2 regions of the Variovorax sp. PBL-H6 genome follow, and region 2 is predicted to be linked to the other one. Evidence: riboswitches for the same ligand, from Rfam matches in the RefSeq annotation. Region 2 holds a riboswitch; the other holds the start of a gene.
What was found. Region 2 has a riboswitch for glycine ahead of gcvT (glycine cleavage system aminomethyltransferase GcvT). Riboswitches for the same ligand answer to the same signal wherever they lie in the genome.
Positions count from the first base shown of each region.

Region 1 (4,185 bases), 2.3 Mb from region 2:
CCGAGCAGTGACTACGAGGTGCTCGGCACACAAGGTGACGCGCAGCGTTCGAGAAAGGCAGCGCAGGCGCCCGCGCCCGACACGCTCACGCCGGCAGATCGCTACCAGGAGCTGTTCACCGCGGTCCAGCAGTCGAGCATCTTCTCCGACAGCAAGACCTTCGTGGACTGCGCCCCGCGCGGCGAACCGGCAGCCATCCTCGCGGCCTACCGCGCCAGATTCCGAGAGCCGGGTTTCGACCTCGCGGAATTCGTGCACGCGAACTTCAGGCCCACGCATCCTCCAACCGGCGAGTACGTCTCGGTTCCGGGTCAACCCATCGGCGAGCACATCGGGAGCCTCTGGAAAGTCCTGACTCGGCATCCCCGCGTGCATCCGCCGCATGCCTCGCTGCTGCAGCTGCCGCATCCCTACGTGGTGCCGGGCGGGCGCTTCGGCGAGCTCTACTACTGGGACTCGTACTTCACGATGCTGGGACTCGCCGGCGCTGGTCACTCGCAGATGGTGGGCGACATGGTCCACAACTTCGCCTACCTGGTCGACACCTACGGGCACATTCCGAATGGGACGCGAACGTACTACCTGAGCCGCTCGCAGCCGCCGGTGTTTGCGCTGATGGTCGAGCTCGCGCAGCGGTACGGTGCCGCGGAAGAGACGAAGTTCCTGCCGCAGCTGCGCCAGGAGCATGCCTACTGGATGGCAGGATGCGAGGGGCTCGCACCCGGCCAGGCGGGGCGCCGCGTCGTGCGCCTGCGCGACGGCAAGCTGCTCAATCGCTACTGGGACGACCGGGACACGCCCCGCGAGGAGTCGTGGCTCGAGGATGTGGCAACGGTGAGGGCATGCCGGCGCGAGCCCGCCGAGGTCTACCGCCATCTGCGAGCTGCGTGCGAATCGGGCTGGGACTTCAGCACGCGCTGGTTGCGCGAAGCGCCGCCACGTGGCCGCGGCCCGGTGCCGTTGCACGCGCGCGCCGCCACGGCACCCTCGCTGACGAGCATCTGCACCACGGACATACTGCCGGTCGACCTCAACGCGTTCCTCTACAAGCTGGAGGCGAAGATCGCGGAACTTGCGAAGCGTACCGGCGATGCGGCGAGCGCCCGCGAGTTTGCGGATCGCGCCCGTGAACGTCGGACCGCGGTCATCGAACTTTGCTGGGACTCCGGGCAAGCAGCCTTCTTCGACTACGACTGGCGCAGCGACGCGCGGCGGAACTGCCTGACGGCCGCATCCGTCGTCCCTCTTTTCGTGGGACTCGCCGATCCGGCGCAGGCACGAGCGCTGGCCGGGACCGTGTCGGCAAGGATGCTCGCCCCGGGCGGACTGTCGACCACGGAGTACTGGAGTGACCAGCAATGGGACCGGCCCAATGGTTGGGCGCCGCTGCAGTGGATGGGGATTTGGGGATTCGCCGCCTACGGATGCCGGTCGCTCTCGAGCACGATCGCGAGCCGTTGGCTCGCCACCGTCGCGGCGGTGTACGAACGCGAGGGCAAGCTGGTCGAAAAGTATGCGCTGCGCTCGGTAAAGGAAGAGCGATCCGCGGGCGGCGGCGGCGGGGAGTATCCGTTGCAGGACGGGTTCGGGTGGACGAACGGCGTCACGAGCGCGCTGTTGCAGAAACGGCCGAGACACAGTGCCGGGCGCTGCGTCTCGCATGATCCGTCGCCGCGGCACCTGTGAGCGGTTGTCGGCGCCGGCGTGGCGGCTGCGTCCTCGACATTCAACAGCGACTCGACTAGACTCGCAGCCGCAGGAGAGCGGACCGACTTGAGAAGACGGTCCCACCGAAGGCGCAAACTCCCATGAACGCTCAGGTCGGCTCACGCAACGAGCCTGTACTGCACCAAGTGTCAAAGCCGTCTGGAGAGCCATCACGCACGTGATGCACCGAAGGAGCAAACCCGCCGCGGGCGCCGCGGGTGAAACTCTCAGGTACCGAGGACAGGGGGAGCGGCAACTCGGATTCACAGTCCGGTTGCTCCCGTTTTTCAAAGAGCTTCCGTTTCCGTGCGTTCGAGCGCTGCAACCTTCAAAGGGTTTGATATGCGCGTGATCGTTCTCGGCGCCGGCCTGCTCGGCGTCACCTCGGCTTACTACCTTCAGCAACTCGGCCACGAAGTGACGGTCATCGACCGCCAGGCCACGCCGGCCGCCGAAACCAGCTTCGCCAATGGCGGGCAGATCTCGGTGAGCCACGCCGAACCCTGGGCTAACCCGAGTGCGCCCATCAAGGTACTGCAATGGCTCGGCAAGGAAGATGCGCCGCTGCTGTTTCGCATTCGCGCGGATATGCGTCAATGGCTCTGGGGCCTGCAATTCCTGCGGGAATGCTCGCCCGCGCGCACGCGCCACAACATCGAGCAGATCGTGCGCCTGGGGACCTACAGCCGCGAGACGCTGCAGCAATTGCGCGCCGACACCGGTCTTGCCTACGAGCAACGCACGCAGGGCATCCTGCACTTCTACACCACGCAGAAGGAGTTCGACGGTGCGTTGAAGCCGGCGCAGCAAATGCGCGCACTGGGCTGTGAGCGCGAGGTAATTTCGGCCGAGGAGGCGGTGAAGATCGAGCCCGCCCTGGCGCACATCCGACCGCAGCTGGCCGGCGCCACCTACACGGCCGAAGACGAGTCGGGCGACGCCAATCGCTTCGCGCGCGAACTGGTCAACATCTGCGCAGCAGCGGGCGTCAAGTTCCTGATGAGCCACACGATCACCGCGATTCGCGAGGCTGGCGGTCAGGTCGATCACGTCGAAGCGACCGACCACGAAGGTCGCTTCCAACGCATCCGCGGCGATGCCTTCGTGCTCGCCATGGGTTCGCTCAGCCCGCTCTACGCGGCACCGCTGGGCATCCGGCTGCCGATCTATCCGGCGAAAGGCTATTCGGTCACCCTGCCGGTCAAGGATGCGTCCAAGGCTTACCAGGTGTCGTTGACGGACGATGAATTCAAGCTCGTGTTTTCTCGCTACACGTCGGCCGCCGGCGACCGGCTGCGCGTCGCGGGCACGGCCGAACTCAACGGCTACGACCGCGACCTGAACCGCGTTCGCTGCGAGGCGATCGTGCGGCGCGTCGAAGAACTGTTCCCCGGCGCCGGAGACAGCACGCAGGCGCAATTCTGGACAGGTCTTCGGCCAGCGACACCCAGCAATGTCCCCTTGATCGGCGCGACGAAGATGCCCAACCTCTTCCTCAATACGGGCCATGGCACGCTCGGCTGGACGCATTCATGCGGCTCGGGCAAGTCGATCGCGCGCATCGTGAGCGGGCTTGCGCCCGAGGTGGACTTCGCGTTCACCGGGGGCTTGTCGAGGCGACCGGCAATCCAGTTGGCGCAGGCCTAGGAAAAAGAGCGGGGCCACGCCCCGCCCGCACGTCCTGTTGCGAGCAGGGGGCCGCCTCGCGTTACTCGATCGCCTTGCCCATGTCCTCGACCACCTTCTTGGCGTCGCCGAAGACCATCATGGTCTTGTCCATGTAGAACAGCTCGTTGTCCAGCCCGGCATAACCCGCGGCCATCGAGCGCTTGTTCACGATCACCGTCTTGGCCTTGTACGCCTCCAGGATCGGCATGCCGTAGATCGGCGTGCCCTTGGTGAGCGCAGCAGGGTTCACCACGTCGTTGGCCCCCAGGATGATCGCCACGTCGGCCTGCGCGAACTCGCCGTTGATGTCCTCCATCTCGAACACCTGGTCGTAGGGCACCTCGGCCTCGGCCAGCAGCACGTTCATGTGCCCCGGCATGCGCCCGGCCACCGGGTGGATCGCGTACTTCACCGTCACGCCCTTCTCGGTGAGCTTTTGCGCCAGCTCGTTGACCGCGTGCTGCGCACGCGCCACCGCCAGGCCGTAGCCCGGCACGATGATCACCGTCTCGGCGTTGGAGAGCATGTAGGCCGCATCGTCCGCACTGCCGCTCTTGACCGGGCGCTGCTCCTTGGCTGCGCCGGTGGCAGCCGTCGCCTCGCCGCCGAAGCCGCCCAGGATCACGTTGAAGAACGAGCGGTTCATCGCCTTGCACATGATGTAGCTCAGGATCGCGCCGGAGCTGCCCACCAACGAGCCGGCCACGATGAGCATCGCGTTGTTCAAGCTGAAGCCGATGCCCGCGGCCGCCCAGCCCGAGTAGCTGTTGAGCATCGAGACCACCACCGGCATGTCCGCCCCGCCGATCG
Region 1 is NZ_LR594659.1:504,338-508,522, reverse strand. It holds gene G3W89_RS02520 (SDR family NAD(P)-dependent oxidoreductase) at 1-11, shown strand, start outside; gene treF (alpha,alpha-trehalase TreF) at 1-1,686, shown strand, start outside; glycine riboswitch at 1,857-1,961, shown strand; gene G3W89_RS02510 (D-amino acid dehydrogenase) at 2,050-3,354, shown strand; gene G3W89_RS02505 (NAD(P)(+) transhydrogenase (Re/Si-specific) subunit beta) at 3,416-4,185, opposite strand, start outside.
Region 1: linked by a shared signal. The riboswitch ahead of G3W89_RS02510 (D-amino acid dehydrogenase) and the one ahead of gcvT (glycine cleavage system aminomethyltransferase GcvT) in region 2 are both predicted to bind glycine.

Region 2 (4,185 bases):
GGCGCATCGGGTGGCTGCGGCGAATGGCCGGCGGCACGATGCCGTCGATCAGCTCGGCGCGCGTGTTCGAGCCGACGACAGCGAGCATGCGCACCTCGTCCTCGGCCTCGATGCCGATGTGGCGGGCGATGAATTCGCCCGCGTTCTCGAGATCGGCGAGGGTGGGCGGAGAAGGCAGGGTGGACTTCGGCATGGTTGGTGAACAGGGTGGCAGGATCAGGAAACCTTGGCAGTCCGCTTCAGGCCTCGTCGGCGAACTTGTCGTAGGCGGTCTTGTCGAGCAGGGCGTCGACCTGTGCGGGCTCGGTGATCTTCATCTTGAAGAACCAGCCTTCGCCTTCGGGCGCGCTGTTGGCCAGCGAAGGATCGGCGCGCAGCGCCTCGTTGACCTCGGTGATCTCGCCCGAGACAGGCATGAACACGTCGGCCGCGGCCTTGACCGACTCGACGACGCCGGCGACCTCGCCCTGGGCATAGCCTTGGCCGACCTGCGGCAGGTCGACGAAGACCACGTCGCCCAGCGCATCCTGTGCATGCAGCGTGATGCCGACCGTGGCGGCCCCGCCCTCGGCGTTCACCCACTCGTGGTCCTTGGTGTACTTGATGGTCATGGAATGGCTCCTGGGAAAGAAATGGAAATACGAGGTCGAGCGGCAGGTCTTCAGCCGCGGTAGTAGCGGGCGGGTACGAAAGGCAGGGTAGTGACCTCCATCGGCACCGGCTTGCCGCGCACAATGGCCTGCAGGCGGGTGCCGGGCTCTGCGTAGGCAAGGGCAACATAGCCCATCGCGACCGGCCGGTCCACCGTGGGGCCGAGCAGTCCGCTCGTGACCCGCCCGATGTCGACGCCTTCGAAGGACTGCAGCGCCGTGCCGTCGCGCACCGGTACGCGCTCCAGCGCCACGAGGCCGACGCGCTTGCGCTTGAGTGTCTCGTGGTCGACATGCCCGGCGCTGCCGGCGTCGGCCGTGAGCTGCGACAGCACCCTGGCGGCGCCCGGAAAGCCGCCTTCGCGCGCGCCGCCGCTGCGCCGCACCTTCTGGATCGCCCAGTTGAGCGAGGCCTCGACGGGGGTGGTTGTGTCGTCGATGTCGTTGCCGTAGAGGCACAGGCCGGCTTCCAGCCGCAGCGAGTTGCGTGCGCCCAGGCCGATGGGCTGCACCTCCGGCTGCGCCAGCAGGAGCCGAGCCAGGGCTTCCGCATCGCGGCCGGCAACAGAGATCTCGAAGCCGTCCTCGCCGGTGTAGCCGCTGCGGGTGGCAAAGGCCGCGATGCCGCCGATCTGCACCGCGCCACCCGTCATGAAGACGAAGCGCTCGATGCCGGGCGACAGGCGTGCCAACACCGCGGCGGCCTGCGGCCCCTGCAGCGCGAGCAACGCGTGATCGGGTAGCGGCCGCACCTGGCAGCGCTGGCCGATCCTTGCCTGGATGTGCGCGATGTCGCCGGCCTTGCAGGCGCCATTGACGATCACGAAGATCGAGTCGTGACCTTCGTTGAAGAACATCAGGTCGTCGAGGATGCCCCCCTCGTCGTTCAGGAGCAGGCCGTAGCGTTGCTTGCCGGGTGCCAGGCCGATCACGTCGACGGGCATGAGGGTCTCGAAGGCTGCAGCGGCCTCGGGCCCGACCAGCCGCAGCTGGCCCATGTGCGAGATGTCGAACAGGCCGGCCGCGGTGCGCGTGTGCTTGTGCTCGGCCATGAGGCCGGCGGGGTACTGCACCGGCATCGAATAACCGGCGAAGGGCACCATGCGGGCGCCGAGCTCGACGTGAAGGTCGTACAGGGGGGTCTTTTGCAGATTGTCGGAAGCGGAGGCCAAGGCACTCTCCATCAGGGGGGCAGTCCGGATCCATGGCGGTCAGGCCATGGGCCACCCCTGCTGTCCGCTTTACCTGAGAGATTCGCCCCACGATCGGGGTTTGCTCCTTCGGTGGGCAACCTTCGCTTCAAGGCAAAGCGTCGCCTCTCTCCAGCAAGGAAACGCCCGATACCCGGGCGCCTCGTCAGTCCTTTTGCCTGAGCGTTCGGGCCCCTTGTTCGATGGGCCCTGCGCCTTCGGCGGCCCCGCGCTGCGAGGCTCTCTCCTGACCGGCCGAGTGTAAGGGAAACAGGGCTTAGGACCGCTCCAGCCGCAGCCGGCGCAGCAGGAATTTCTCCCATAGCTTGTCCGAAAGGAACTGCAGGGAGCGCCGGATGTGCTCGCGTGCATTGCGGGCGTCATACGGTGACCGGATGTCGGCGCCGAGCTGCCGCGCGCGCAGGCTCAGCATGTGCTCCGACAGGCAGCAGCGCGCCTTCATGCGCAGGTCCTCGAAATTGTCCGGGCCGAGCGGACTGGCCTTGTGCCATTCGTGGTCCCATTTGAAACCGCGCTTCTTCTGCACGCCCTGGCCCTCGTCGCTGATGAGCCAGGCGGACACGAAATCGACATAGGGCTCGCCCACATGGTCGCGGAATACGCCCCGCTCGGGCTCGAAGCGCTCGTTGACCAGCGAATCGAGCAGTGCGTTGCCGGGCGAAAGCGTGCCCAGCCGGTGGCGCAGCGTGTCGTTCATTGCAAAGCAGTAGGTCGACACCCATTCGAGCAGCGGTCCCATGGGGGTCATCGTCGAGCGAGGGAAATCGTTGATCTCGCCGAACAGCCACGGGGCCGGGTGCAGTGCGAGCTTTCGGATCTCGCCGCCGAAGCGCTCGAGCCGGCGCTCGCTCCAGGCGTGGTTGAGCGCGACGGTGTCGTTCGAGAAGAGCCACACGTCAGGCTGCTCGCCGCGCGAGAGCAGGGTCTCGATGCCGCTGTCCCAGCCGGAGAACTCGCGGTTGCTGTTGTCGCCGGGCACCACCAGGCCCTGCTCGGAAGCCATGCCGGTTGCGCTTTCGGCGGGCCTCGCGCGGGCGTTGTCGACGATCACACTCGAGAAACGGTCGCCGTCCTGGGCCAGGCGGGTTCGCAGCTTTTCCAGGACCTGGAGCGAACGGTCGCGGTGCTGGTCGCCGAATTCCAAATGAACGAAACCGTAGCTTGTCATGCGTGCAGGGGAGAGAAGAAATCAGGTGCGGGCGGGCTTCGCCCATGCGTCGCTCGCCGTCGCGAGCTTCGCAAATATTACCCCTCGATGCAGAGAGCGGCGATGCTGTCTGCGGGAGCGGCTCGAATTCCCAAGCCTATTCATGAACGAGGGGTCTCCCTTGTCAGCGAAGACGCCGTGTCGCCGACCGCCCTGTAACCCCTTGTTCTCGTTGCACGGCCTCCTCCTCGCAGTGCCACCGGATGCACCCTGATCGAGCCTCGGCTCAGGCCGCCGCCGGGTCTGAACTACTTCGCATAGACAAGATCGCGCAGCCCGAGAGAAATGCCCGGCACGTAGGTGATGACCATCAGGCAGGCCAGGATCACCAGCACAAAGGGGATCAGGTGCGCGACCATGCGGTCCAGCGAAATGCGCGCCACGGTGCAGGCCGCGAACAGGTTGACGCCGAACGGCGGCGTGATCATGCCCAGGGCCAGGTTGACCACCATCACGAGCCCGAAGTGCACCGGGTCGATGCCGAAGTGCTGCGCAACCGGCGCGAGGATCGGCGCCAGCACGATGATGGCCGCGCTGGTCTCGATGAACATGCCGATGATGAAGAGTGCCGCGTTGACCCCGAGCAGGAACATGGCCGGCGACTTCAGCACGGCCTCGAGCCAGTGGCCGATGGCCTCGGGCACGCCGGCGCGCGTGATCAGGAAGGCGAACAGGCCCGCGTTGGCGATGATGAACATGATCACCGACGACGAGATCACCGACTTGCGCAGCACCGCATAGAGCTGCTGCGGCTTGATCTCGCGGTAGATCAGCAGGCCGACGACGAGCGCGTAGAGCACGGCCACGGCCGAAGCCTCGGTGGGGGTGAAGATGCCGCCGTAGATGCCGCCGAGGATGATCACCGGCATCAGCAGCGCCCAGCCCGCGCGCCAGGTGGCAATGCCCACGCCCAGGCGGCCATCGCCGTCGTTCTTGCCGAGGCCCTTGACCTTGCAGTAGATGTAGACGAAGCCCATCAGCGCCAGGCTGATCAGGATGCCCGGGCCGAAGCCGGCGATGAACAGTTCGCCGATCGACACCTCGGCGCTCACGCCGTAGAGGATCAGCGGGATCGAGGGCGGGATGATCACGCCCAGCTCCGCGCTCGTGGCCTGCA
Region 2 is NZ_LR594659.1:2,802,571-2,806,755, forward strand. It holds gene gcvP (aminomethyl-transferring glycine dehydrogenase) at 1-193, opposite strand, end outside; gene gcvH (glycine cleavage system protein GcvH) at 240-611, opposite strand; gene gcvT (glycine cleavage system aminomethyltransferase GcvT) at 662-1,834, opposite strand; glycine riboswitch at 1,873-1,986, opposite strand; glycine riboswitch at 1,998-2,100, opposite strand; gene G3W89_RS13245 (hypothetical protein) at 2,118-3,029, opposite strand; gene G3W89_RS13250 (TRAP transporter large permease) at 3,317-4,185, opposite strand, start outside.